DNA from 2 places in the Halobacillus sp. 12SKB genome. Region 1 is predicted to be linked to the other one. Evidence: riboswitches for the same ligand, from Rfam matches in the RefSeq annotation. Region 1 holds a riboswitch; the other holds the start of a gene.
The links. Region 1 has a riboswitch for S-adenosylmethionine ahead of ACQ4XT_RS08535 (acetyl-CoA C-acyltransferase). Riboswitches for the same ligand answer to the same signal wherever they lie in the genome.

Region 1 (3,469 bases):
TATATTGATAGGAGAGAGTAGCGATCAATACTTTTGGTTTCACCTGACCGATGCGATCGACGATTCCTTTCGTCCCAAAGTCGGGGGAACAGGAGGTCCATGTCGCCCCGAGTGAAGTGGTCGCAAGCAAGGCGACCAACCCTTGGATATCGTTCGTCGTGACCCCGGCCACACAATCGCCTTCCTGTACACCTAATCGCTTTAACCCTTCCTGAGCTTTGGCAACGGATTGCCTTAGCTCATGTAAAGTGACGCTTCGTTGAACGCCTTCCTCATTTGCTTCATAGGCAACGATTCGATTAAGAGAACCGCGCAGCAGGTTTTCAGCGAAGTTCAACCGTGCTTCCGGAAACCAGATACTATCCGGCATGGAAGGACCTGGGACAAACACACGGTCTCCCTTTTCTCCGATAATTCCCGCATAATCCCACACCGCTGACCAAAATTCAGTAAGGTGGGAAACGGACCAGCGGTGGAACCGTTCGTAAGGGAAAAGCGGCTGGCCGGTATATTCAGCAAAAGCTTTGATATGCGATTGTTCTATTCGTTCGCTCGATGGTTCCCATAGGTAAGGGGAAGGCTGAGCTGTGATGGTTGTACTCATTGGGTTTGTCTCCTTTCGAGTTATGAATGAGGAACTTCAATTAAGATGGCCATTCCCTGGCCGCCACCGCCGCAAAGGGAAGCGATGCCTTTTCCTCCGCCGCGCCGTTTCAGTTCATGAGCAAGGGTCAAAACGAGCCGGAAGCCTGTGCCGCCTAATGGATGACCAAGAGCGATCGCGCCACCATTGACATTGACCCGGTCATAATCGATGCCAAGATCCCGGCAGCTCGCAATCACGACACTGGCAAAAGCTTCATTGATTTCAAATAGATCGATATCTTCGGTCGTCAATTGGTGTCTGTCTAATAGTTCCTGGATCGCTTGCGATGGTTTGGTTTGTAAACTCGGATCTGGTCCGGCAATCTCTGACCAGTCGATCATTTCGGCAAGAGGATTCTGTCCGAGTGATTCTGCTTTCTCTTTGGTGGTAACGATCCCAATACTCGCCCCGTCCGTCATTTGAGAAGCGTTGCCTGCCGTAATCGTGCCTTCATTGGAAAAGGCGGGGGAGAGGCTGGATAACTTTTCGACTGTCGTTTCTTTGCGGATGCCTTCATCTTCCCCGAGTAATCCTGTAAAAGGAGCGATTTCAGGTTGGAACCATCCTTTTTCCTGAGCAAGAGATGCTCGTTGCTGGGATAGAGCGGCATACTCATCCTGTTCCTCACGACTGATTTCGAAGGAGCGGTTTTTCTCATCGGTGAGAGCTCCCATCGAGACATCGGTTAAGGCGCACCATAAACCGTCGTTCAGTAACGTGTCTTTGAGGATGCTATGACCGAGTCCTGAAGAAGCACGTACAGGAGCGGTATGAGGAGCGTTCGTCATCGAGTCGAATCCACCGACGATGTATAATTCTCCCTCGTTCAATTGCAGCCTGCGGGAGGCATCCGCGATTGTAGCGATTCCTCCTAAGCAGACATTGTTCAATGTGATAGCGGGTGAACCGATGTCTACTCCTGACTTATAAGCGACTTGCCGGGCAGGGTTTTGGCCACCCCCAGCCTGGATTACTTGGGCAAGAAGCACACCATCCGCCTGTTTGACTATCGGATTTCTCTCAAGTAGAGCGTTTAGCGCGTGCGATCCAAGTTCTGCTGCGGATTTTTTCTTCAAAGCCCCTTTCCACTTTCCGAAAGGGGTACGGATGCCATCTAAAAGTACAGTACTCATCTATGTAGCCACTCCTTTTTCTAAAATAGAAAGAGCCCTCTTCACAAGAAATAAGAAGAGGGCTCTTGGCTCTTCTTATCTTCCAGGAACATCTCCTGCAGGAATTAGCACCTTATCAAGCTAATGCTTGATGGTTGCCGGGCGTCAACGGGCCAGTCCCTCTGCCTCTCTGGATAAGAAATAAGTATTTAATTGGAAAATATAAAACCTCTCTATCAAGGATAGAGAGGCTCGAGATTATGTAAATCTCTTATCTTCCTGAGCGTTCACTCAGTAGGATTTGGCACCATGCTATGAATATAGCGGTTGCCGGGTTTCACAGGGCCAGTCCCTCCACCTCTCTGGATAAGATGTTCTTTCGTTATTTGGTTAAGTGCCATGTTAGCAAGGGAAAGGATCAGTGTCAATGCATTTTATAGAAAAGTGTGAAAATTAATTTTATTTGGTGCCTAATCTCAAGCGTATTAGAAAACGAAAAGACAGCATAACAGCAGGGGGTTTCACTGGTGTTTCATATCTTTTTCGACTTTATATGTGATTATGTTTTTTGAAGCTTATGTGTTTGATCATTACCTAGGTTTGTTCTTAATTGTAAAAGTCGTTTTCTAGGATAAGCAGGAATTTGGATGAATCGTGTAGTAAATATGTAGTACAAGAATCTATTTTAATTCTTGTCATCCTCGCTATTCCTAACATTCAAAAGAACCTGACGAATGAATGCAGAAGCGAGGAAAGATTTCAAATAAGGGGGCATACACATGGCAGAAGTATCTTCGATGAAGCAGGCCGTTGATGTTTTACTTAAAAAGGGATTATCCAAGCGGGAGATCCTAACCAATGTAGATAACAGCCATTTCCCGTTTGAGGATGAAGAAGTTGTGATGACTTTTATTGATCTACAAATCGAGTGTTCCTCTGATGATGAATTTAACAAGTTGGTCGAGTATTTATATGGATTTAATTTGAAACAATAATAGATTCCCCCTCCACCTTTTTACAACTTAACTCAAAGTGTAAGGAAACTGTAGGAAAGCGAAGTACTATGGTTTAATAGGTGTTGTTGGCTTCTCTAATCGTATTAGCGAACTGAAGGATGGCGTAGTATCGAACTCCTTGTGGGTGATACTACGCTATTTATTTTAGGTTTATTCATATGTATTGGTCTTCTAGATGACTTAAGGTCAGGAGGGATATTCACAGGAGGTAACTATATGATTAAAAAGATATTCTTTTACGTATTCATCATTTTCGCTCTTAGTGCTTGCAGCCAACACAGCGTAGCAGATGAAGCCCTTATCATACTAGAAGAGGTGCAAATCGCTATCACAGATCAAGGATTGGTTCTAGAGGATGCAGATTTACCAAGCTTCAATGCTTTCACTAGAGAGTTAAACGGTGTTTCGCCCGAAGCATTTTTTATAGATGGTGATACACTTTCTATTTATGTATTTCCATCTACAGATGAACGAAAAGAAGGAATGGATGATTTTGAAGAAAAATCAGCTGCAGCTGGAGTCGTTGAACACGAAAAGTACACGCATAAAAACATCTTGGTATTTTATGAACTTGGAAATGAGGAAGTGGATAGTAAACTAAAGTCAGCAATAAATGGATTAGAGTAATCTTAAAAATGATGAAATGGAAACAGCGTAGCATCCTATTTAGGGTGCTACGCTGTTTCTGTTGAGAA
Region 2 (3,469 bases), 1.5 Mb from region 1:
GCGGATGTAGAGGTTGCTGTCATTCCATCAAAAACCATTCCTCAAGGAATGAGCGCACTTCTTGGCTTCAATCCGGAAGCAGATCTGGATGGAAATAAAGAAGAAATGCTCAGCCTTATGTCTGAAGTGAAAACAGGACAAATTACGTATGCCGTCAGAGATACGCAAATTGATGGGTTGGATATTTCCAAAGGCCATTTCATGGGAATTGCCGATGGTAAAATCTCATCCACAGACAAAAATGCGTTGACGACGGCTAAAACGCTGTTGAACCAAATGATCGATGAGGATGAAGATGAAATTCTGACCATCTTAACTGGTGAAGAGGCCGACGAAAAAGAGATTGCAGAACTTGAGTCATTCATTGAAGAAACATACGAAGATTTGGAAGTGGAGATCCACAACGGTGGACAGCCGATATATTCCTATATCTTCTCAATAGAATAAGTCGTTCAGAAACGCAGCTCCAGGAGCTGCGTTTTTTTATGCTTGCTTTTGAACCACTTTGACTCGAAGGTGATTTCTTATTGATACAAAGATAACTAAGAGATAGCCGGAGATCAGTGAAGTGTAGACAAATGTTAAAGTCGAATTACTGACTTGGATAGAAGATAGTAAAGTCCTTGCATTGGTAAGGATAATAAAACCTCCAGCTAATACTCCAAGAATAGCAGAAGGGAGGATTTTGACAAGCCAGGCGGCAATGGGTGCAGCTATAACACCACCAATAACGAACGAGGCAATGAGCAGCCAGCTGAATGAATGGTGCCCTAAAAAGATTAAGAAACCAGCCGTTGCAGAAATCGTTACCAGAAATTCGCTCGTGTCCACCGTTCCTATAACTTTTCTAGGAGCGATTCCCGATTGAGAAAGAAGCGCGGGAGTATTCACCGGTCCCCATCCTCCCCCGCCGACGCTATCCAAAAAGCCTCCTGCTATTCCAAGTGGCAAGAGGAAACGTTTGTTTACTGCCTTCTTTTCTTTAACGTGAGTTTTTTTCGAGAAGCATAGAAAACGAACTACGATATAACCCCCTAGTGTGAGTAGGAATATGGATATGTACGGTCTTATGAATTCTCCTGGGATATAGCTTAAAAATGCTGCTCCTAAAAAGGCACTGATGGCTCCAGGAATTGCGATCGACATGACAAGTCGTTTGTCGATATTGCCAAACTTATAGTGGGAAAATCCCGAAACAGCCGTTGTGGCAATCTGCGACATATGAATAGAAGCCGAGGCTACAGCAGGAGCAAGGCCGTACGATAGGAGGATGGTTGATGAGCTGAGTCCAAAACCCATGCCAAGTGCTCCATCCATTAATTGGGCTATAAAACCAATAAAAGCAAAAATCGTCAATTTATGCAAAATACACCACTCCTTTTAATCAATCCATGTTTTGAAGATATTTTATTATTCCTATGTATTTACTTGGTTTTATAATCAAAAAAATAAAACTCCCCCATCTGAAAGAAGGAGGAGTACCCACACCTTATCTTTCAGCCTTTTGGCTGCTGGAATGAGCACCTTTTCCAGGTTGCTGCGGGATCGTCAGACCAGGTTCCTCCCCCGACTCTTCATAAGGATTGTATGTGTAATTGAAGAATAATTCTAAAACTAACGGACATGGTTTTGTTTGTCAATCATATAGTATAAAAAATCAGAATTTTTTTGATTTTCCTGAAAAGGCATTGACATATGAGGATATGGAGCATATGATTTGTATCAACTTGTTTTTCAGAAAATTTCATACCTTTTCTTATCTAGAGAGGTGGAGGGACTGGCCCTTTGAAGCCTCGGCAACGGATCTATACAGGTACTGTGCCAATTCCAGCAAGTGTTAAGCACTTGAGAAGATAAGGAGAATGTAGTTTACGTTTATTCGTAAATGCCTTTCTTCTTATCGCGGAGAAAGGCATTTTTTCTTTTTAGAAAGGAGGAGGAAATGAAACAACCATCTGTTACCTACCAATCTTTTGAAAATCCATTTAAAGGTGATCAACCGAAAGACGACGATACGAAAGGAGCGGAGGAGGTCATTCGTTGGGCCTATACTCAATATGAGGATCTTGTGTATGCCTGCAGTTTCGGAGCAGAAGGGATCGTTCTCATCGATTTGATTTCCAAGGAGAAACCAGATGCTGAAGTTGTCTTCCTAGATACAGATCTCCATTTTCAAGAAACTTATCAACTGATAGAAAAAGTGAAAAAAAGGTATCCGAAGTTAAACATAAGGATGAAAAAACCTGAAATTACGCTGGAAGAACAAGCCGGGCAGTACGGTTCCGCCCTTTGGAAACGGAATCCTGACCAATGTTGTTACATTCGTAAAATTAAACCGCTCGAAGATGCCCTCAGGGGAAGAACGGCATGGATGTCTGGGCTCAGACGTGAACAGTCCCCCAGTCGTCAGAAAACGAATTTTATAAATAAGGATGAGAGATTCAAATCCATCAAAGTATGCCCCTTGATTCACTGGTCATGGGCAGACGTATGGCAATATATCCGATTAAATAGGTTGGATTACAATGAATTACATGATCAAAACTATCCGAGTGTGGGGTGCATCCCATGTACCGCCCCTGCTGACGATGATGGGAGGACGGGAAGATGGAAAGGGTTCAATAAATCTGAATGTGGGTTACACACGACGGAATCTTTGGGAGAGGAACATTCATGAAGGAGGAATTATTATGTCAATGATAACCCCGCACGGTGGTGTACTTGTTAACAGGTGGAAGGAAACGAAACCAGAGGAGTGGCCGGAAGATATCATCGAGCTTGATTCCATGGCCCTAAGTGATGTCGGATTAATTGCAAACGGTGCTTATAGTCCTTTAAAAGGATTTTTGAACAAGGAAGACTATGAATCTGTTGTCGATACGATGAGATTGAAGGATGGCACCCCATGGAGTATACCTATTACCCTCCCGATCACAGCAGCACAAGCACGCACGCTTGGAAACAAAGCCCGGTTGGTCAAGGACGGTATCGTGTATGGGACGATCAACATAACGGGTCGGTTTAAACCGGATAAGGAAAAAGAAGCTCAAAGCGTATACTTAACGACAGATTCTGCGCACCCTGGCGTGAACAAATTATACAAACGGGCAGATTGGTATGCAGCAGGCGAAATCGAGGTATTTCAAAGACCTCCTTACGAACATGAAAAAACATTCTATCTGGATCCGGAAGAAACAAGAGAGCTTTTTCAAAAACTTGGGTGGAAAAAAGTTGTTGGCTTCCAAACACGGAATCCTGTCCATAGAGCACACGAATACATCCAAAAAGCTGCGCTGGAGACGGTGGACGGATTGTTCTTAAATCCATTGGTGGGTGAAACGAAAAGCGATGACATTCCGAGTGATGTCCGGATGAAGAGCTATCAAGTCCTTCTTGATCAATACTATCCAAAAGAAAGAGTCACCTTGGCTGTTTTCAACGCGGCGATGCGGTATGCAGGCCCTCGGGA

Region 2: linked by a shared signal. The riboswitch ahead of ACQ4XT_RS16470 (phosphoadenylyl-sulfate reductase) and the one ahead of ACQ4XT_RS08535 (acetyl-CoA C-acyltransferase) in region 1 are both predicted to bind S-adenosylmethionine.

What each region holds. Positions count from the first base shown of each region.
Region 1 covers NZ_JBRFWR010000001.1:1,768,205-1,771,673, forward strand. Annotated here, with positions in the region: gene ACQ4XT_RS08530 (acetoacetate--CoA ligase) at 1-604, opposite strand, end outside; gene ACQ4XT_RS08535 (acetyl-CoA C-acyltransferase) at 625-1,779, opposite strand; SAM riboswitch class I at 1,852-1,959, opposite strand; SAM riboswitch class I at 2,027-2,131, opposite strand; gene ACQ4XT_RS08540 (hypothetical protein) at 2,538-2,753, shown strand; gene ACQ4XT_RS08545 (hypothetical protein) at 2,991-3,401, shown strand.
Region 2 covers NZ_JBRFWR010000001.1:3,301,486-3,304,954, reverse strand. Annotated here, with positions in the region: gene fakA (fatty acid kinase ATP-binding subunit FakA) at 1-447, shown strand, start outside; gene ACQ4XT_RS16475 (sulfite exporter TauE/SafE family protein) at 484-1,365, opposite strand; SAM riboswitch class I at 1,487-1,583, opposite strand; SAM riboswitch class I at 1,754-1,860, shown strand; gene ACQ4XT_RS16470 (phosphoadenylyl-sulfate reductase) at 1,943-2,677, shown strand; gene sat (sulfate adenylyltransferase) at 2,691-3,469, shown strand, end outside.